DNA from 3 places in the Lentzea sp. NPDC005914 genome. Region 1 is predicted to be linked to each of the others. Evidence: riboswitches for the same ligand, from Rfam matches in the RefSeq annotation. Region 1 holds a riboswitch; each other region holds the start of a gene.
The links. A riboswitch is a leader RNA that binds a small molecule or an ion and turns the genes downstream of it on or off. The one in region 1 is predicted to bind thiamine pyrophosphate.
Positions count from the first base shown of each region.

Region 2: another riboswitch for thiamine pyrophosphate. It lies ahead of thiC (phosphomethylpyrimidine synthase ThiC); the one in region 1 lies ahead of ABZ345_RS45795 (thiamine ABC transporter substrate-binding protein).
Region 3: another riboswitch for thiamine pyrophosphate. It lies ahead of thiO (glycine oxidase ThiO); the one in region 1 lies ahead of ABZ345_RS45795 (thiamine ABC transporter substrate-binding protein).

Region 1 is NZ_JBEXVQ010000063.1:12,809-19,967, reverse strand. It holds gene ABZ345_RS45815 (ABC transporter permease subunit) at 1-384, shown strand, start outside; gene ABZ345_RS45810 (SDR family oxidoreductase) at 403-1,161, opposite strand; gene ABZ345_RS45805 (ABC transporter ATP-binding protein) at 1,173-2,126, opposite strand; gene ABZ345_RS45800 (iron ABC transporter permease) at 2,126-3,679, opposite strand; gene ABZ345_RS45795 (thiamine ABC transporter substrate-binding protein) at 3,709-4,698, opposite strand; TPP riboswitch at 4,692-4,802, opposite strand; gene ABZ345_RS45790 (4a-hydroxytetrahydrobiopterin dehydratase) at 4,837-5,130, shown strand; gene ABZ345_RS45785 (glycoside hydrolase family 88 protein) at 5,184-6,173, shown strand; gene ABZ345_RS45780 (mannosyltransferase) at 6,090-7,159, opposite strand, start outside.
Region 2 is NZ_JBEXVQ010000048.1:23,463-30,621, forward strand. It holds gene ABZ345_RS42020 (AAA family ATPase) at 1-80, shown strand, start outside; gene ABZ345_RS42025 (LytR C-terminal domain-containing protein) at 516-1,109, opposite strand; gene ABZ345_RS42030 (DUF3263 domain-containing protein) at 1,109-1,387, opposite strand; gene ABZ345_RS42035 (peptide deformylase) at 1,496-2,077, shown strand; gene ABZ345_RS42040 (aldo/keto reductase) at 2,081-3,016, opposite strand; gene ABZ345_RS42045 (LysE family translocator) at 3,091-3,693, shown strand; gene ABZ345_RS42050 (hypothetical protein) at 3,950-4,231, shown strand; TPP riboswitch at 4,404-4,526, shown strand; gene thiC (phosphomethylpyrimidine synthase ThiC) at 4,518-6,173, shown strand; gene thiD (bifunctional hydroxymethylpyrimidine kinase/phosphomethylpyrimidine kinase) at 6,170-6,988, shown strand; gene ABZ345_RS42065 (VOC family protein) at 6,989-7,159, opposite strand, start outside.
Region 3 is NZ_JBEXVQ010000048.1:31,105-38,263, forward strand. It holds gene ABZ345_RS42070 (MarR family transcriptional regulator) at 1-174, opposite strand, end outside; gene ABZ345_RS42075 (thiazole synthase) at 249-1,004, opposite strand; gene thiS (sulfur carrier protein ThiS) at 1,006-1,206, opposite strand; gene thiO (glycine oxidase ThiO) at 1,203-2,234, opposite strand; TPP riboswitch at 2,238-2,349, opposite strand; gene thiE (thiamine phosphate synthase) at 2,376-3,017, shown strand; gene ABZ345_RS42095 (class III extradiol ring-cleavage dioxygenase) at 3,049-3,810, shown strand; gene ABZ345_RS42100 (helix-turn-helix domain-containing protein) at 3,803-4,360, opposite strand; gene ABZ345_RS42105 (NADP-dependent oxidoreductase) at 4,410-5,333, shown strand; gene ABZ345_RS42110 (S1 family peptidase) at 5,371-6,522, opposite strand; gene ABZ345_RS42115 (hypothetical protein) at 6,883-7,159, opposite strand, start outside.

The DNA.
Region 1 (7,159 bases):
ACCGACGGCATGATGACGCTGTCCGGCACGACGCTGAGCACCGCAGACGGCCTGGTGCGCATCGCTTTGTTCATCGTGCTGATCACGTTCCAGATGGTGTCGATCGGCGCGGTCGCCCTCGCCGTCTCCTCGACCACCGAGCACCCGCTGGTGGTGCAGGCGGCGACGATGACGACGATCATCGTGTTCCAGGTGCTGGGGCAGTTCTCGTCGCTGGACTGGCTGCACCCGTTCCTGATCACGACCGGGTTCCCGGGCCTGCTCGACGTGATGCGGGACCCGATCCCGGTCGACCAGATCTGGGACAGCACGCTGCTCGCGGGCTGCTACCTGCTGATCGGCACGGGCCTCGCCGCGATGCGCCTGATCACGAAGGACAGCTGACCCGGCACCACCGGGACCTCAGCGGAAACCGCCCTCGCTGTTGATCACCTGACCGGTGATCCACTCGGCGTCGTCGGTGCAGAGCCAGGAGACCAGCCGGGCGGCATCGTCCGGCTGGCCCCACCTGCCGAGCGGCATCCGCTCCCGCACCCACTCGCGCGTCTCCTCGTTCGCGTAGCCGGTGTCGGTCGGGCCGGGGTTCACGGCGTTGATCGTGATCCCCTGCCTGATCAGGTGGTGGGACAGCGTCGACATGATCCCGACCAGCGCGCCCTTCGACGCGGCGTACGCGACCTCGCTCGGCATCGGCCCGAGGTTCTGCCCGGACGTCATGAACACGACCCGCCCGCCCTTCGCGCCGTCGTGCTGACGGGCAAACGCTTGCGTCAGCAGGATCGTCGACCGCGCGTTCACCGCGTAGTGCCTGTCCAGCATGGCCGCGTCCAGCTCACCCAGCGGACCGTCCGACCCGCTGAGCGCGTGGTTGCACACCAGGACGTCGACGCGCCCGTACGCCTCGACCGCCGCCGCGACCAGCTGATCCGGCGCATCCGGTTCGGTCAGGTCGAGGCCCAGATGTTCGACGCGGCCGCCGAGACCCGCGATCACCTCGTCGATCGAGTCGGCGCCCCACTCCTGCGCGGCGTCGTGCGGCACGTGGTGCTGCACGAACAGGTCAGCGCCCAACGACGCCAACCTGGAAGCGATCGCATACCCGATGCCCTGCCGCCTGCTCACACCCGTGACCAGCGCGACTCGTCCCCCCAGAGGTCCCATGAGGACCATTCCTAGCCGATGCGCGCCACTCCGTCGAGATCAATTGCGAGCCGCACGCGGTCCCCGACCTCGCTCATCGGCCCGACCGCCTCGTACTCCTCGCCGTCGATCTCCACGAGCAACCGCACGTGATCACGCCGGTGCACGCGCTCCAGGACGACACCCTCCAGCGAACCCGACGGATCGACCCGCAACGCCGTGGCGCGCAGCCCGACCCGTTCCGACGAGAGTCCCACGAACGAGCCCGGCACGAACTTGTTGCACCCCAGGAACTTCGCGGTCTCCACATCGACCGGCGACGACCACACCTCGGCGGGCGGCCCGACCTGGACGATCCGGCCGCGCGACATGATCGCCACCCGGTCGGCCAGCGTGAACGCCTCGTCGTGGTCGTGCGTCACGACCAGAGCGGTCGTGGCAGCCTCCCGCAACAACCGCGCCAAATCCACCGCCAGCTGTTCGCGCAACGCCCTGTCCAGCGCCGACAACGGCTCGTCCAGCAGCAACAGCCGAGGCGAAGGAGCCAACGCCCGCGCCAGCGCCACCCGTTGCTGTTCGCCACCGGACAGCTGCGTCACGCGCCGATCCGCGTACCCCTCCAGCCCGACCAGCTCCAGCAGCGACAGCACTCGCTTGTCCCGCTCCTCGCGGTCGACCCGGTGCATCCGCAGCCCGAAAGCCACGTTCCCCGCGACCGACCGGTGCGGGAACAGCTGCCCGTCCTGGAAGACCAGCCCGAACTCCCGCCGATGCACCGGCACCCCGGCCAGATCCGAGGAATCCCACCGCACTGAGCCAGAAGACGGCTTCTCCAGCCCGGCGATCGTGCGCAGCAACGTCGACTTCCCGCACCCGGACGGCCCGAGCAACGCGACGACCTCGCCGTCGCCCACGGACAACGACACGTCGGACACCGCGACCGTCTGTCCATACCGGACAGTGATCGAGTCAAGTTCCAGCGCCATCAGAACTCCCCGCTGCTCGGCACGCGCAACCGTTCGATCAGCAGCACGCACCCGACCGTGACGACCATCAGCAGCGCACACGACGCATAGGCCATCTGGCTGTTCAACTCCCCCGGCCTCGACATCAGCCGGGCGATGATCACCGGCAACGTCGGCGAGTCCGGCCGCGCGAGGAAGCTCGTCGCCCCGAACTCCCCCAGCGCCACCACGTACCCGAACCCCGCCGCGGCCACCAGCGACCGTCCGACCAGCGGCAGGTCCACCTCGCGCCACACCCGCAACGGCGAGGCGCCCAACGTCGCCGCGGCCTGCCGCAGCCGTTCGTCCACGGCCCGCAGCACCGGCAGCACCATCCGCACGATCAACGGCGTCACCACCAACGCCTGCGCCAACGGCACGAGCAACGGCGACGTCCGGAAATCACCGGGCAGCGCGTCCATCGTCACCAGGTACCCGAAACCGACCGTCACCGCGGACACACCCAGGGGCAGCATCAACGCGGTGTCGAGCACCTCAGCGATCCGGCTCCCGGAACGCCGCAGCCCGACCAGCACCACAGCCGAGAACACCCCGACCACCAACGCCACCAATGTCGCGTCGAACGCCGTCCGCACGGAGTTGAAAGCCGCGTCCAGCCCGGTCACCGCCAACGTCCCGCGATCACCGCGCGTTGCCAGAGCGGCGTATCCGGCGAAGCTCCACCCGTCCCGAGTGGACAGTGAACGGGTCACCAGGCCGACGACCGGCGTCAGCAACGCCACCACCACGGCGAGAGCGGCGAAAACGACGTACCACTCGCCACCGGACGGCCGCCGAGCCAGTTCTTCCCTGCCGCGCAACGACAACGCGGTCTCCCGCCGCCGCCGAGCCAGCGCACCCAGGACCAGGACGGCCAGCACCGCGGCGAACTGCAGCAACGACAACGCGGCCGCCCCGGACAGGTCGAACAGCTCGACCGTCCGCAGGTAGATCTCGGTCTCCAGCGTCCGGTACCGGGACCCGCCCAGCACCAGCACGACACCAAAGCTCGTGGCGCAGAACAAGAACACGACCGCGGCCGCGGACCCGATCGCCGGCGCCAACGCCGGCAGCACGACCGACACGAACGCCCGCGGACGAGAAGCCCCGAGAGCCCGAGCCGCGTCCTCGGCCCGTCGATCCGTGTGCGCCCACAGCCCGCCGACGGTCCGCGCGACCACGGCCACGTTGAAGAACGCGTTCGCCAGCACGATCGGCAGCACCCCGCCGTCCGGCCAGAACGTCCGGAACGCGAGGCCCACCACCACGGTCGGCAGCACGAACGGCACCATCACGGCCGCGCGCACAACGCCAAGCCCGCGCAAACGGCACCGGGCCAGCACGAACGCCACCGGCAGCCCGGCGAGCACCGCCACCACGGTCGACGCAGCGGCCTGACCGAGCGTGAATCCGACGAGTTCCCAGGTCTCACCGTCGAAGAGCGCCGAGAAGACACCGCCCTCGCGCAGCCCCAACGACAGGATCGCCAGCACAGGCCACGCGAAGAACAGTCCGAGGAAGGCCAGCGGCAGCAGCGCCGCCGCCGACCACCCCGTTCGAGAACTCAGCCCTGCACGAGCTTGCGCCACTGCTCGACCCACGCTTCGCGGTTGTCCTTGACCTTGTCCGCGGGCAGGGACTGCGGCGAAGTCGGCAACGGAGCGTCCTTGGCCCACGACTCGGGCAGCGCGACGCCCTCACGTGACGGGTACACGTACATCTGCTCGGCCACCTGCGCCTGGAACTTCTCGCCCAGCAGGAAGTCGAGCACCTTCTGCGCATCCGCGGCGTTCTTGGCCTTCGACAGCAAGCCCGCGTACTCGACCTGGCGGTAACAGGTGTTCAGCACGGCCTTCGTCGCGCCACCCTCAGCGGACGGCGACGACGCGTAGGACACCACGATCGGGCGGTCGGCCTTGAAGTCCTGGTTGTAGGCCTCTTCCCAGCCGCTCACGACCTTCACACCGTTGGCCTTGAGCTTGGTCCAGTACTCCTGCCAGCCGTTCTCGCCGAACTTCGCGATCGTGCCCAGCAGGAACGCGAGCCCCGGCGACGACGTGGCCGGGTTCTCCACGACCAGCTTGTCCTTGAACTTCGGGTCGGTCAGGTCCTCGTACGAGGCCGGCTCGACGCCGCCCAGCTTGGCCGGGTCGATGTTCAGGCACACGTCACCGACGTCGACCGCGTGCAGGCGGTTGGAGTCGTCGGCCTTGTACCGCTGCGCGCCCTTCGTGGCCTCCGGCGAGGCGTACTCGGCGAACACGCCCTCGCCCAGCGCGCGCGAGGCGAACGTCGAGTCGATGCCGAACGCGACGTCGCCGATCGGGTTGGACTTGGTGAGCACCAGCTTGTTCGTGAGCTCACCCGCGTCACCGCTCGCGATCTGCTTCACGGTGATCCCGCTGGCCTTCTGGAACTCGTCCAGCAGGCCGTCCTTCACGACGAACGAGTCGTGCGTCACCAGGGTGACCTCGTGCGTCTGCGGCGCGGTCGAGGTACCGGCCGAACAACCGGTCAGCGCCAAAGCAGCGACGACAGCAAAAATCCTTCTCACGTCAAACCTCTCCCTACGCCGGTATGACCCGGATCAGGTGGACGGTCGAGGGCTTGCGAGCCCTCCTCTCAGCCCGGCGCTTCACCGGACTCCCGTGGCAAACGCGCAGCTTACGTGACGTGGTGGGACGATCAGGACATGGCCGAGCTGTTGAGCGACGATCAGTTGAACGACGTGCTGCCCAAGCTGCCCGACTGGACCGCCCAGGACGCGGCGCTGGTCAGGACCGTGGAGCTGGCGAACTTCTCCCAGGCGATCATGGTCGTGAACCGGGTCGCGGAGATCGCGGAGAACGACAACCACCATCCGGACATCGACATCCGCTACAAGACCCTCACATTTCGCCTGAGCACTCACTACAAGGGAGGAATCACCGCGCTGGACGTATCTCTCGCCGAGGAAATCGACGGAGTCCTGGACGCGTTGGCCTGATTCGGTCAAGATGTGCGCTGCCGCCGCCAGCGGATAGGAGAGGGAACACCCTCATGCGGTTGCGCACATCTTTGTTCGTTGTGGCGCTGGCAGGCAGCCTTCTGATCGCGCCGACGGCCGCTCAGGCCGTGCCCTGCGCCCTCACGGACACGATGATCAAGGCCAGTTTCGCCTGGCTCGCCAAGGGCACCGACCTCAAGGCGAACAACTGGTCCAACGCGAACTTCCACGTCGGCAACCTCGCCCAGGTGCGGACCACGGGCATCAGCAACCACAAGACGTGGCCGTGGGTGCAGGCGAACAAGTACCTGCTGCCGCTCGACCCGGCGAACCCCTACGCGCCGGACGCCCAGTCCAGCGGTGAGGCCTACCTCGACGTCTCGTACTTCCACCCCGAGCCCGTGGTGCTCCAGCCGTTGCGGGACAACCTGTACGCCCAGGCGAAGACCGGGAAGTACGACTACTGGAAGTCGCCCGACGCCCTGAACATGGCCCTGCCGTCGTTCACGCGCATCGCCGTGGCCGACCTGAACCAGGACCTGCTCGACTACTCGTACAAGTCCTACCGCAACCTCAAGCACCGCAAGTTCAACGAGGTCACGGGGCTGTGGGGTCCGAACGTGCAGACCAACGGCTGGGCCGTGCAGGGTCTGGCCAAGGCGATGCTGGCGCTGCCGAAGGACAACCCGTACCGCGCCGACTACGCCAAGACGCTGCGCAAGTCCGCCCAGACGCTGCGCCACCTGCAGCGTCACGACGGCTTCTGGGGCGCCACCGGCAAGGACTCGGCGGCCACCGCGATGATCACCTACGCGTTCGCGGCGGGCATCAACGCGGGCGTACTCGACAAGGACACCTACCTGCCGTACGTGCAGAAGGGCTGGCTGGCCCTGCAGACCGCGCTGGACGCCGACGGCATGCTCGGCTGGGTCGCGGACCGCAACTCCTGGAAGCCCGCCTCAGCCGGCGACACCGCTGGGTTCGCTGTGGGCAGCTTCCTCATCGCCGGACAGCAACTCGTCCCGCTTACGCCTGGTTGCTAGGCCGATGGCGACCAGCGTGAGCATGCCCGCCACCGGATAGCCCCACCCGAGCAGCACGAAGACCCAGGGCCGCGGGAAGTCCCAGATGTTCGGCTGGGCCATCAGCAGGAACGAGATCAGGTAACCGCCGGTCAGCAGCACCCAGAGACCGGCGGTGATCTTGCACAGGAGGTGTCCGCCCTCGTAGATGAGCCACAGGAGGGCGGGCACCATCCACACCCAGTGGTGGCTCCACGAGATCGGCGAGACCAGCAGACCGAGCATCTGGACGCTGATGATCAACGCCAGCACGTCCTTGGTCTTGCTGACCGCGAACCACGTCAGCGCGGCCGCGACGAGCACGCCGACGATGTACAGCGGCCCGGTCTTGACGTCGTAGCCGACCGTGCGGCTCAACGCACCGCGCAACGACTGGTTGATCGCGCTGCCGACCGGCCCGACCCGGCTGGCATCACCGAGCAGCTGGAACCAGAACTTGTCCGACTGCGACGGCGAGATCGCCCAGCCGATGCCGTACACCACCACGAACGCGACGAACGACCAGACAGCGGCCATCCACCTCTTGGTGATGAGGAAGTACAAACCGGAGATAGCGGGCGTCAGCTTGATGCCCGCGGCGAAACCCACGCCGGCGCCGCCGACCCAGTTGCGGGCGCTCGCGAGCGTGCCGATCAGAATCGCGCACAGCACGAGGTTGATCTGGCCGTAGTTGAGCGTGGTGCGCACCGGCTCGATCCACAGCACCAGCGCGGTCCACATCATCGCGCGGCGAGGGTCGTCGAGCTTGAGCAGCTTCAGGCTCGTGCGCACGATGAAGTAGAGGCAGGCGAGGCAGAGGAGCTGCCAGATCCACCGTGACGCCTCCCACGGCACCCAGCTCATCGGCGTGAAGATCGCGGCCGCGAACGGCGGGTACGTGAACGGCAGCGGGAACACGTCCGCGTACTGGTCGAGCCGCCATTCGTACAGGTCGCCCTTGAACAGGT
Region 2 (7,159 bases), on a different contig from region 1:
CCCGCGAGGTGGTCCGCCCGTCCCTGGACCCGGCACAACTGGCAACTCTGGCGGCCTACGCAGCCTCACGCAACGGCTGACCACAGCGTGACAGCGTCACACCGGGCACCCCATCACGCCCGATGCCGCAGGCGAGGCGACCCGACGGCGAAGCCGAGGCATGCTTTTCCCGTGCGCTTCGGGTGGGGTCCCGTCACGAGTCGTGCCTGATCGTTTGCCGCGCTCGGAGGGATGGGTCAAGTCGACACGCTTTTCGTCGACTTGACCCATCCCTCCGAGTGTGGCTCGCTCCGGCTCGGCTTGTGACGGGACCCCACCCGGACCGCACCACCTACGCAACGCGCAGCCGCCGAACGCACCAGGCGTGCCATCAACCCGCAAGCGGCGCTGGCTGGTCTTTGATCAGATTGGCGGGGTCCGGGGCAGAGCCCCGCGCCCTAAACAGAACACGCCCAACGCAAGGCGACCACCCACCCGGTCGCGTCACGCACGAAACGCGACCAACCCACAAAGCCCTACTTGCTCTTCGAAGCACCCTGAAAGTCATTGGTGACAATCAAAATGATCCCAGGCGCCGACCCCTGAATCCCGTCGAACCGAGCCTCAACCCGAGCCCGCAGCACCGCAGCCAACTCCTTGGCGGATGCCTCTTCATCAGTCCCAGGCCGGTAGTAGACAGTCGTGGTCGGGATGGTCCCCTGCGAGTAGTTCCCAGTCCCCTCAACGGTCCACCCGTTGGCCCGAACCTCATCCGCGGCCCGAACCGCCAGCCCGGTGATAGTTGAGTTGTTGTAGACCCGAACCGGCACCTTTCCAGCCCCAGGCTGGGTGACCGGTGGCGGCTGCGCAACCGAAGTGGTGGTCGCCGCAGGCGGGTTCGTGGTCGTCGTAGCAGCCGGCGCCGAAGACGAAGTCTCACCCGCAGACTCGGATGTCGTCGTCTGCACGGGAGGCGGTGGTGTGGACGAACCGGCGACCGGCGGCGTCTCGTCACCTCCGCCGAAGAGGCTGACTACGCCGATGATCAAAGCCACCGCAGCCACCCCCAGCAGGGCGAAGCCGGCGGCCTTGGCCGGGCGGGACGGGCTTGCGGACTCGGGGGAGGTCATCAGTCCTCGGTGCTCCTGGCGCGTGCGCGAACCCTCTGACGGCCTGTCCGCACGCCGCGCAACCGCTTGACCAGCATCGGGTCGGCAGCCAGAGCGGCTTCCTTCTCAACCAAAGCGTTGAGCAGCTGGTAGTAGCGGGTGGCCGACATGTCGAACAGTTCCCTGATGGCCTGTTCTTTGGATCCCGAGTACTTCCACCACTGCTTCTCGAACGCGAGCATCGTGCGTTCGCGGCTGGTCAGCCCGTCAGCGGAGGTGAGCGTCTCGGCGTGATCCATCTGGCTCCCCACGGTCGCCACACCATCTCAGGTGCGGGCAATTCAATCACGTGATCGTTCCAACCTACCGCGCGACACCGACAGTTTTGGACCGCTTAAGGTCTGACCATGGCCGTGCATCGCATCCGCATCGCTGGTGACCCCGTGCTTCACAACCCCACGCGTGAGGTCACCGAGTTCGACACCGAGCTCAAGACGCTCGTCGACGACATGTTCGAGACGATGGCAGCCGCTCGCGGAGTCGGGCTCGCGGCCAACCAGATCGGTGTCGACCTGCGGGTTTTCGTGTACGACTGCCCGGACGACGAAGGCGTGCAGCACCGCGGCGTGATCTGCAACCCCGTCCTGGAGACGTCCGAGATCCCCGAGACCATGCCCGACCCGGACGACGACTTCGAGGGCTGTCTCTCAGTACCGGGCGAGGCGTACCCGACCGGACGCGCCCAATGGGCGAAGGTGACCGGGCAGGACGTCGACGGGCAGCCGTTCGAGGTCGAGGGCACCGGCTTCTTCGCGCGTTGTCTGCAGCACGAGACCGACCACCTCAACGGCTACCTCTACACCGACCGTCTCATCGGCCGGTACAAGAAGGAAGCCAAGCGGATGCTGCGCGACAACGAGTGGGGTGTGCCGGGCCTCTCGTGGGACCCGGCCGACCCCGCGAACTTCGACGACGAAGACGAAGACTGACGACTAAGGCCGGAGCACCGACTCCACCTGCGCCAGTTCGTCGGCCGTCAGCGCACCGAACGCCAGCGCACCCGCGTTCTCCTCGACCTGAGCCACCGTCCGGACGCCCGGAATCGGGATCAGGCGGGGAGAACGCGCCCAGAACCACGCCAGCGCCCCCTGCACCAGCGTCCGACCGCCCGAGGTCAGCACGTCGCGAACGGCCTCCCGCGCCTGGAAGTACTCCGGTGAGGGCTTCCCGTCGACGAAGAACCGCAGCCAGGACGGGTTCGTGACGCGCACGTCGTCGGCGGGCAACACGTCGAACGTCTCCCGCGCCAGCAACCCCATCGCGAGCGGACGGCGGCACAGCACCGCGTAGTCCCCCGCGTACATCTCGGGGTTGTCGAACAGCAGGTTGATGTCGGCCTGTGCCGCGATCCCGTGCTCCCCCTCGCAGAAGAACCGCGCGCGCTCGACGTCATCGGTGCTCCAGCCGTACGCGCGGATCTTGCCTGCGGCGACCAACGCCTCGCACTCGTCCCGCAGCAGCGCTGCCTCCTCCAGCGGCAGGTCACCGATGTGCAACTGGTAGAGGTCGACGTAGTCGGTGCCCAGCCGCCGCAACGACCCCTCGACGGCGCGGCGCAGGTACTCGACAGACCCCTCGTTCCCGGTCATCCGCCTCGCCCCGGCGTCGAACCCGCAACCCCATTTCGTCGCGATCGACACCTGGTCACGCATGTCCGCAAACGCTTGCCCGACGAGCGTTTCCGCGTGCCCGCACCCGTACACGTCCGCGGTGTCGAACAGCGTCACGCCCAGCTCCACCGCCCGCCGCAGCGCCTTGACCGACTGCCCGTCGTCCGCCGGACCCCAGCCGACCGGCGCCCCGTCCGGACCCGAGAACGGTCCACCCATGGCCCACGTGCCGAAACCCAACTTCCCCAGATCCGTCATGAGGACCACCGAACATCCTGGAGCGCACTCCAGGTCAAGAAAAAAGATTGCCCGGATCAGCGACCATCAGAGGCATGCCAATCGAAAACATCGTCGCCTTCGTAGCGGCCTCGTTCCTCATCGCACTGTCGCCCGGACCTGGTACGGCCATGGTCCTGCGACAGTCGGTGCACGGGCGAAAAGCCGCGCTGGCGACGGTGTTCGGCATGGAGGTCGGCGTCGCGTGCTGGGCCGTCGCCGCGGCTCTCGGCCTGTCAGTGCTGCTCACGGCGTCGGAGATCGCCTACCACGGGCTCCGCATCGCCGGCGCGATCTTCCTGATCTACCTGGGCGTCAAAGCTCTGATCAGCAAGACCAAGCCCGAGTCGGCGCCTCCGCCCGCCAGCCACGCGTTCCGCAGCGGACTGATCGTGAACCTCGCCAACCCGAAGCTCGGCGTGTTCGCGATCTCGTTCCTACCGCAGTTCGTGCCTGCCGGGGAGGCCGGCAAGGGGGTTCTGCTCTTCCTCGCCATCGGCTGGGTGCTGATCGACACCGTCTGGTACCTGATCATCGTGTCGATCCTGCACACCATCCGCGGCTGGCTGAGCCGCCCTCGGGTCCGTCCGGCTCTCGAGAAGCTGTCGGGCAGCGTGCTGCTGGCGCTCGGAGTCCGGCTGGTACTCGACCCGCGTTGAGATCGGGTTGCCCCGGCGCCAGAACAGCTCGGGCAACCCGGCCAGCTCGTCGAACGTGTGGCACGCCGCCATCGACGCGTAGCCACCGGCCAGCACGTGCGCGCGGATTCGGTCCAGACGGCCGAACTCGATCACCTCACCGGCGATGAGGAACGGCAGCACCAGCTGCCAGGCCTGCACCACCGCGGGCCTGCGCCGGTGAGGTGCGCGCAGGGCCGCGCGGGCGACTCGTAAAAGGTGCTCGTTCGCGCTCATCGTGTACGGATGCGCCGAGTGGTCCCAGTTCCACCGGCGCTCCTCCGTGACGGCGCACCGCACGCACTCGACCGGCCCGGTGCCCAGTTCGGCACCGCAGCGGGAGCACGCCAGCAGCGTCATCGCCCAGTCGACGCACGTCCAGGGGTACTGGCCGACGTCGGCGGAGGTCACCAGCTCGGCCAGCTCCCGGTCCGCCAGCTGGGACGATGTTCGCAACGCCTCCCAGTCCGCGAGCCAGAACTGGTCGAGCAGCTCGGCGCAGAAACCGCAGTCGGGATAGCCGCGACCAGCGAGTTCTCCGCAGGAAGGGCATGCGGAGACCACGGCGGGACGTTGACCGCGACGCGCGCCGGGCGGGAACGGCTGATGATCCGCCACGGGGAGAAGGTTAGGGCCAAACCGTCCCCTTGGCAGCTACGGCGCGCGCTGACTATGGTCGGGTCTCGACAACTCAACAAGAACGCGGGAGCTCGCGCCTGAGCGGGCTGAGAGGGTGACTGGCTGTAGTGCCGGTGTCACCGACCGCCTGAACCTGACCGGGTAATGCCGGCGTAGGGAGGAATGTCGTGACGGCACTTGACGACCGTTCGGTCAAGCCCAGTGTGACCACCGGCCCGATCTCGGGCTCCCGCAAGGTGTACCGCGAAGTCGCTTCTGACATCCGGGTGCCTTTCCGCAGGGTGGAACTGACCAACGGCGAACATGTCGATCTCTACGACACTTCCGGTCCGTATACCGACGACAACGCGACCATCGACGTCCACAGTGGACTGCCCGACCTGAGGTCCGGGTGGGTCGCGGCACGGGAACCGATCAACGGAGCTGTCAGCCAGCTCGCGTACGCGAAGGCCGGGATCATCACCCCGGAGATGCGCTACATCGCGGTGCGCGAGAACCTCGACGCGGAGTTCGTGCGCAACGAGGTGGCCATCGGGCGTGCGGTCATTCCGTTGAACCGCAAGCACCCCGAGGCCGAGCCGATGATCATCGGCAAGAAGTTCCTCGTGAAGATCAACGCCAACATCGGCAACTCCGCGGTGTCGTCGTCGATCGAGGACGAGGTCGACAAGATGGTGTGGGCGTCCCGCTGGGGTGCCGACACGATCATGGACCTGTCCACCGGCAAGCGGATCCACGAGACGCGCGAGTGGATCCTGCGCAACTCGCCGGTGCCGATCGGCACCGTGCCGATCTACCAGGCGCTGGAGAAGGTCAACGGCGACCCGGCCGCGCTGTCGTGGGAGATCTACCGCGACACCGTGATCGAGCAGGCCGAGCAGGGCGTCGACTACATGACCGTGCACGCGGGCGTGCTGCTGCGGTACGTGCCGATGACGGCCAAGCGCGTCACCGGCATCGTGTCGCGCGGCGGGGCGATCATGGCCGGGTGGTGCCTCGCGCACCACAAGGAGAGCTTCCTCTACACGCACTTCGAGGAGCTCTGCGACATCCTGCGCACCTACGACATCACGTTCTCGCTGGGCGACGGCCTGCGGCCGGGTTCCATCGCGGACGCCAACGACGAGGCGCAGTTCGCGGAGCTGCGGACCCTCGGCGAGCTCACGCACATCGCGCGGGCCAAGGACGTCCAGGTCATGATCGAGGGCCCCGGCCACGTGCCGATGCACAAGATCGCCGAGAACGTCCGGCTCGAGGAGGAGTGGTGCGGCGAGGCGCCGTTCTACACCCTCGGGCCGCTGGCCACGGACATCGCGCCGGCGTACGACCACATCACGTCCGCGATCGGCGCGGCGCAGATCGGCTGGCTGGGCACCGCGATGCTCTGCTACGTCACGCCGAAGGAGCACCTCGGCCTGCCGAACCGGGACGACGTGAAGACCGGCGTGATCACGTACAAGATCGCGGCGCACTCCGCGGACCTCGCCAAGGGTCACCCCGGCGTGCAGGACTGGGACGACGCGCTGTCCAAGGCGCGCTTCGAGTTCCGCTGGGAGGACCAGTTCAACCTGTCGCTCGACCCGGACACCGCGCGCTCGTTCCACGACGAGACGCTCCCCGCGGAACCGGCGAAGACGGCGCACTTCTGCTCGATGTGCGGGCCGAAGTTCTGCTCGATGAAGATCACGCAGGACGTGCGGCGCTACGCCGAGGAGCGCGGACTGTCCACAGTGGAGGCCATCGAGGCGGGCATGGCGGAGAAGTCCGGCGAGTTCGCCGACACTGGTAACAAGGTCTACCTGCCAGTGGTGGAAACGACGTGACAGCAACACCTCCGAGGGTCCTCACCATCGCCGGAAGCGATTCCGGCGGTGGTGCGGGCATCCAGGCCGACCTCCGCACGCTCTTCGCGTGCGGAGTGCACGGCTGCGTCGCACTGACCGCCGTGACGGTCCAGAACTCCTTGGGCGTCACGGGTGTCTCCGAGATTCCGGCGGACGTCGTCGCGGCGCAGATCGTCTCGGTGGCCGAGGACATCGGGCTGCAGGCCGCGAAGACCGGCATGCTGGCGTCGGCTGCGATCATCGAGGCGATCACTCCCGCGCTGGACCAGGTCGGGATCGGACGCTCCGGCAGGACCCCGTTCGTGGTCGACCCCGTGTCGGCGTCGATGCACGGCGACCAGCTGCTGGCGGACTCGGCGCTGGACGCGTTGCGGGGCTTGCTCTTCCCGCGCGCCACGCTGGTGACGCCGAACCTGGACGAGGTCCGGTTGATCACGGGGATTACCGTGAAGGACCGCGACGACCAGCGGGTCGCGGCGGAGGCGTTGCACGCCATGGGCCCGGAGTGGGTGCTCGTGAAGGGCGGCCACATGTGGGACGACCCGGAGTGCCTCGACCTGCTGCACGACGGCCGCGAGTTCATCGAACTGCCCGGGCCGCGTTACGACATCAAGCACACGCACGGCAGCGGTGACACCCTCGCGTCGTCGATCAGCTCGGCTCTCGCGAAGGGTGCTTCGGTGCCCGAAGCGGTGCGGTTCGGCAAGGACTTCATCGTGAAGTCCGTTGCCGCGGCCTACCCGCTGGGCGCTGGAGTCGGTCCGGTGTCGCCGATGTGGCGGCTCGGCGAATAGCTACTCGTCCAGGCACAGGCAGAAGGGGTGTCCAGCCGGGTCGAACAGCACCCGCACGTTCGGCTGCGGCTGCAACTCCGCCACGGAAGCGCCCAGCGACACCGCCTCGGCGACCGCCGATTCCAGGTCACCGACCTGGAAGTCGAAGTGCATCATCGGGCGCTGCCGCCC
Region 3 (7,159 bases), on a different contig from region 1:
CGCCAGGTCGCCCAGGCGCATGGGGCCGCACCTGGCCAGCGTGGCGAGCGCGGAGACAGCGCCGGGGCCGAGTCCGGGGGAACCGGTGCGTCGCAGCAACCGGGCTAGCCGGCCAATCGCCAGGTACAGACGCGCGGTCGCGTCCTCGACCTCGGCGTCAATGGGGGCCGTCACGGCTAGTCGTCCTCCTCGGCGGATCAGGTAATGGTCAATCATCCCCCAGCACGTGAGTACCCAAGGTAGCGACCTCAGAGTCCCGGCGAAGACGCTTGGGCCCAAAAGCGTTGCGGAATTCGGCCGGCCAACCGCGCCAGCCTTCCGCCCTCGACCGCACAACGCATGGCGGCGCCCATGCGTTCCGGGTCCTTCGCACGCGTGACGGCCGTCGCCAGCAACACCGCTGAGCAGCCGAGTTCCATCGCCAGCGCGGCATCGGACGCCGTGCCGATGCCCGCGTCGAGCACCACGGGAACGGTGGCGCGGGACGTGATCAGCTCGATGTTGTGCGGGTTGCGGATGCCGAGACCCGTTCCGATGGGCGAACCGAGCGGCATCACCGTGGCGCAGCCGATGTCCTGCAGCTTCAGGGCCAGCACCGGATCGTCGTTGGTGTACGGCAGGACCACGAAGCCGTCGTTCACCAGCCGCTCGGCCGCGTCGAGCAGCTCGACCGGGTCCGGCAGCAGGGTCTCCTCGTCGTGGACGACCTCGAGCTTGACCCAGTTCGTCTCCAGCGCCTCGCGCGCGAGCTGGGCGGTCAGCACGGCCTCGGCGGACGTGCGGCAGCCCGCGGTGTTGGGCAGGACCTCGATTCCCAGTCGCCGCAACAACTCCAGCACACCGGTCTGACCGGCGGCGTCGACCCGGCGCATGGCCACGGTGGTCAGCTCGGTACCGGAGGCCACCAGGGCCCGTTCCAGCACGGAGAGGTTCGCGGCACCGCCGGTGCCGGTGATGAGCCTGGACCGGAACTCCCGGCCCGCGATGATCAGCGGATCGTCCACGTCAGCCTCCCTGAACCGCGGTCAGCACCTCGACCACGCCGCCGTCCGGCACGATCGTCTTGTCCCACAACGCCCTCGGCACCACGGCGCCGTCCAGCGCCACGGCCACGCCCTTCTCCGGCGCCCCCACCAGCGACACCAGCGCGGCCACGGACGTGCCGTCGGCCAGGTCCCGAGAAGTGCCGTTGACCTGTGCTTTCACGAGCTTTCTCCCTTGAGCAGCCCGACGACCTGACGAGCGGTGTGCGGGGCGAGCAGAAGTCCGTTGCGGTGATGGCCCGTCGCGGCGATGACGCCGGGTTCGAGCCAGCGCACGACCGGGACGTTGTCCGGGCTGCCCGCGCGGAACCCCACGGCGGCCTCGGTGAGCGCGTACTCGGCGATGCCCGGCAGCACGGTTTCCGCGTCCCGCAACAGGTCCCGCACGCCCGCGACCGTCACGTCGGTGTCGAACCCCGCCTCGTACTGGGTGGCGCCGACGACCACGCCGTCCTTGCGCGGCACCAGGTACACGGACCGCCCGGACACCGAACCGCGAATCGTGCGCGTCGGCGGCGGCAACGTGCCCGGACGCCACGAGAGTCTGAGGATCTCGCCCTTCACGGGACGGATCACGTCCTTCAACGCCGGGTGCAACTGGCCGCTCCACGCGCCCGCGGCGATCACGGTCACCGCGCCCGGCCGCGTGCGAACAGCAGTGCCTCCAACGTCCACACCGGACTCGAAGATCACGCCTTCCTCGACGCACGCCTTTCGCAGTGCGGAAAGGAGCTCCCGGTTGTCCACCGCGAGATCGCCCGGCAACAGCATCCCGCCCCGCACCGACGGCCCCAGCGCGGGCTCGAGTTGCCGGATCTCCCTGCTGTTCAACAATCCCACATCCAGATTGTTGAACGATCCGGACGTAGGATTGTTGAACAATTCGACGATCCTGCGCAGGTCGGCGAGATCACCCGGCGACGTGCCCACGCTGATCGTTCCGCTGTCGAACAACTCCACGTTCAGCGCGGCGGCGAAGTCCGGCCACAACGCGAGCGCCTCGACACCTTGCGCGGTAACGGTTTCCTCACCCGGCCAGGCCTCCGCGACGGGAGCGAGCATCCCGCCGGCCACCCGCGAACCGGCGTGCGGCGAGCCGAGGTCGCACAGCGACACCGAAAACCCGGCGCGCGCCGCCCACCAGGCCACGGACAGGCCGATGACACCGCCACCCCGGACGGCCACTTCCACACTGCTCAAGGCATTCACGCTCCCTGCGCCGGCATGACCCGGATCAGGTTCGACGGTCGGAGCGAACCACGCTCCCTCTCAGCCCGGTGTTCTCCAGGCTCCCGTGCGGACCGACACCAACATAACGGTTACCGTGCGAGCGTGCCAGGACTCGACGGAAACCTGATCAGGCAACGACTCGCCGACGCGACGCTCTACCTCTGCACGCCGAACCGGCCTGATCTGGCCGAGTTCGCCGATGCCGCGCTCGCCGGCGGGGTCGACATCATCCAGTTGCGGGACAAGTCGCTGGAGGCGAAGCAGGAGATCAAAGCCCTCGAGACGCTCGCGGAAGCCTGCGCCGCCCACGGGAAGCTGCTCGCCGTCAACAACCGCGCGGACATCGCGTACGCGGTCAGGGCGGACGTGCTGCACCTCGGCCAGGACGACCTGCCCGTCTCGTGCGCGCGCCACATCGTGGGCGAGGAGGTGGTCATCGGCCGGTCCACGCACGACGTGGAGCAGATGCAGGCGGCGGCCACGCAGCACGGCGCCGACTACTTCTGCACCGGCCCGTGCTGGCCGACGCCGACCAAGCCGGGGCGTCCGGCGCCGGGCCTGGACCTCGTGCGGGCCACGAAGGGCATGCGGCGGCCGTGGTTCGCGATCGGCGGGATCGACCTCGCGAACCTCGGCGAGGTCCAGGCGGCCGGAGCCACGCGCGTGGTCGTCGTCAGGGCCATCACCGAGGCCGAAGACCCGCGCAAAGCGGCCGAGTCGTTCAAAGTTGAACTTAGTCGTTGAAATTTGAACAAACTGGCGTACGCTCGATGACGTGAGCGCACCAGTGCTGTACCTGAGCCACGGGGCACCCCCGCTGGCCGATGACGAGACGTGGACCAGAGAGCTCAAGGACTGGTCCGCCACCCTCCCGCGCCCGGAGGCCGTGCTCATGGTCTCCGCGCACTGGGAGGAGGCGCCGACGACGATCGGCGCGACCACGACCGTGCCGCTGGTCTACGACTTCTGGGGCTTCCCGCAGCGGTACTACGAGGTCACGTACGAGGCACCCGGCGCGCCCGAACTCGCCGAAGACGTTCGCAAGCTCCTCGGCGGCCACGTCCAGCAGGACGCCGGCCGCGGGCTCGACCACGGCGCCTACGTGCCGCTGAAGGAGATGTTCCCCGACGCGGACGTGCCGGTGCTGCAGATGTCGCTGCCCACGCTCGACCCGCGCGAGCTGCACGAGGTCGGCCAGAAGCTGGCTCCGTTGCGGGACAAGAACGTCCTGATCGTCGGCAGCGGGTTCATGACGCACAACCTGAGCTGCGTGAACTTCCCGGCCGGACCGGACTACGAGCCGCCGTCGTGGTCGAGGGAGTTCGACGACTGGGCGCATCAGCAGCTGGCCGCCGGCGACGTGGACGCGTTGCTGGACTTCCAGCAGAAGGCTCCCGCGGCGGGCATCGCGCACCCGCGGACCGAGCACTTCGCACCGCTGTTCGTGGCACTCGGCGCGGCGAGCGACGAGAAGGCCCGCACGAGCGTTGAGGGCTTCTGGTACGGGCTCTCGAAACGATCGGTGCAGTTCAGCTAGCCGCCCCTTCCAGGAACAGGGTGGCAAGCCGGCGGGCGACGGCGGGCGTCCCGTGGCGGACGCCCCCGGCGGCCATGAAGAGCAGCATCATGTCGTCGACCGAGAAGTCGGCCCGCAGCTCACCGGTCACCTTCGCTCGCCCGATGAGTTCGGTCAGCGAGCGGAACGCCTGCTCGCGAACCGCGGCGAAGTCGATCGCCCTCGGATAGGCGCTCGTGAACGCCGCCGCGAACCCGCGGTCCAGGACGTGGATCAGGCACACCCGCTCGACCGTCCGGCGAAACCCCTGCCAGGGGTCGGGGTGCGCGAGCCCTTCGTCGACCGCGGCCGTGCAGGCCGCCATCTGCTCCGAGAACGCCTCCACCACGAGCGCCTCCTTCGTGGGGAAGCGGCGGTAGAGGGTCGCCGGACCCACTCCGGCCCGGCGGGCGACCTCCCGCATCGGCACGTCCAGCCCCTCCGCGGCGAACGTCTCGCGCGCGACGGCCAGGATCCGGTCGCGGTTGTCCTGGGCGTCCGAGCGCAGGTTCTGAGTCAGATTCCTCGTCACCGTCTCAGTTTCGGCTAAGTGGACGCCCTGTTCCACTAATTTCGCCGGTATGCGAGCTCTTCAGTTCTCCCAATACGGTCCCGCCGGCCTGCTGCACGTGGCCGAGGTCGCCGAACCTCACGCAGGCCCGGGTCAGATCCGCGTCGCGGTGCGCGCCTCCGGTGTCACTCCCTCGGACGCCGGGTTGCGCGCCGGGCGGTTCGGCGAGCTCGTTCCGCTTCCGCACGTGCCGGGCGTGGACGCGGCCGGCGTCGTCGACGAGGTCGGCGACGGGGTGACCGATGTCCAGCCGGGCGACGAGGTGTTCGGCATGGTCGACCTGGCCCGGCTCGGCGGCGCCAACGCCGAGTACGCGGTGCTGGCCGCGTGGGCGCGCAAGCCGTCGACGCTGAGCTGGGAGCAGGCGGGTGGTGCGGCCGCGAACGTGGAAACCGCCACCAGGTCACTGGATCTGCTCGGGGTGCGCGACGGCACGACCTTGCTCGTCGCGGGAGCAGCGGGCGGTGTCGGCACGATGACGGTCCAGCTGGCCGTCGCACGAGGTGCACGGGTGATCGGCACCGCCGGTCCGGCCACTCAGGACTTCCTGGCCGGGCTGGGCGCTACCCCGATCGTCTACGGCGAAGGTCTGGTCGACCGGGCAGCGGAGTTCGGAGTGGACGTGGTCCTGCACTGCGCGGGCCCTGTCCCGGATCTGGTGACGATCGCCGGCTCACCGGACCGCGTGCTGACGATCGCCGACATGTCCGCCGCGGACGAGCACGGCGTCCGGGTGTCCCACACCTTCGGGCCGGGCGCGCACCCCAGTGCGTTTCACGGTCTCGCCGCCGCGGCAGCGCTCGCCGAAGAGGGCGTCCTCACCGTTCCGCTCGCCGGGGTCTTCCCCCTTTCCGCGGGCACGGCCGCGCACGAACTGAGCGAGACCGGCCACGCCCACGGCAAGATCGTCCTCACGAACGCGGAAGCGCTGTGACACCGGAGTGTCACAGCGCTTCACGGTCAGGAGGTTTCTAGCCGCGCGTCAGGGTCAGGCCGTAGCGCGACAGGATCGGGTTGACCGGCTGGAAATACGTGGTGCCACCGGACGAACAGTTGCCCGAACCGCCGGACGTCACGCCCTGGGCCTGGCCGAAGCCCGAGCCCGCCACCCACGAACCGCCGGAGTCGCCGGGCTCAGCGCACACGTTGGTGCGGGTGAGGCCGCGGACGGTGCCCTGCGGGTAGTTCACGGTCTGGTTGTAGGCCCCGACCGTGCCGCAGTGCCAGCCGGTGGTGGAACCGGAACGGCAGATCTGCGCGCCGATCGCGGCCACCGTGGAGCCCTTGATGATCACGTTGGCGCCGCCGTAGCGGTTGACCCACGGCCGCGGGGTCCAGTTCGCGTTGGTCTTCACCCACGCGTAGTCGTTGCCGGGGAACACCGACGCCTGGAAGGTGCCCTGGGCGACCCGGTTGAAGCCCTGGGTGGCGGTGCCGGCGCGGCCGCAGTGGCCGGCGATGACGAAACCGCCCGTCACCGAGAAGCCGAGCGAGCAGCGGCCGCCGCCCATGTAGACCGCGTCACCACCGCGCAGGTCGTACAGCGGCGTCGGGTTCTCGGTGACCTCCTCGACCGCGACAGCCGAGTTGATGGACTTCGCGGTCGCGATGAACTGCTCCGCCGCGGCGTCCCGCGTGGTGCGGTTGACCTCGATCACGACGGCGTTGGACTTCTCGTCCACGCGCCAGCTGGTGACCGACTGGGGAGCGCTCATGAGGTCGAGCACCGACTTGGTGCCGTTGAGCTGGGTGAGCGAGTTCTTGACGACCTTGGTGTCCGCGCCGCTCACGGAGAGTCCCGGCCTGGTCACCGCGACGGTCAGTCTGCCGCTCGCCTGGTCGATCCACGATCCGCCGAACGCGTCGCCGAGGGAGGCCTTCGCCTGCTCCGCGATCTCGCCGGACTTCTGGTCACTGGCCAGACGGACGCGTGCCTGGTCAGCGTTCAGGCCCAAATCACGTTGGACCGCTTGGAGCAATTCGGCCGGGTAGCTCTCCGTGTCGGAACCGGTTGGGGCGACCGGTGCAGCAGGGGCGCCAAACGCCGGTACGCTGAGAGCAGTCACGACTCCGGTGGCGAGCAGAACGGCACCGGTTATACGGGCCGCACTCGTGCGGTTCATCAGACGTCTCCCTCACTTTCGGGTGCAGGGGAACCCGAGAGATCGGTTGCAGGGACCTCTCTCGGGGGCTCTAGGGGGACGGGTGGTGGGGCGGCGGCAGGGGTCGCCCCACCCCTCCAATCCCCAGTTCACTCTCGTGTCTCGCGAAGGCGCAGCGCTCAAGTGGTCTCGCCACGAGCCTCATCGCGCCCTCCTCCCGGTCTCTTTCGGACCGAATCTTTCGCCCGATCGAGTGACGTTATGGGCATGTTATCTATGACGCCCGCCCTCGACCGTGGACGAAGTGTGTCACAGCTCACGACAGATCAACTGCGGTGCGTAGCAATTGACAGTTAACTATCGCTCAAAGTAGTGACGTGATCACCGAATGGGGTCGACAGTTGACGCCGGGCCCGAGCTGTCGGTCGGCTGTCGGGATCCTGTCGACGTGGTCGGCGGTCCGGTCGTCGTGGTGCTTTCGGCGGGCGACTGACTGGACGTGCTCGGCGCGCTGGGCGGCACAGTCACAGTCTCCGTTTCGGTCTTCGTCGTCTCGGTGTGCGTCTCGGTGTGGACGGTCGGGCTCGTCGCGGGTTTTCCGGGATCCGCGGAGGTCGGCTTGCCGGTCACCAGCTGGACGCTCGTGACGGTGAGGACG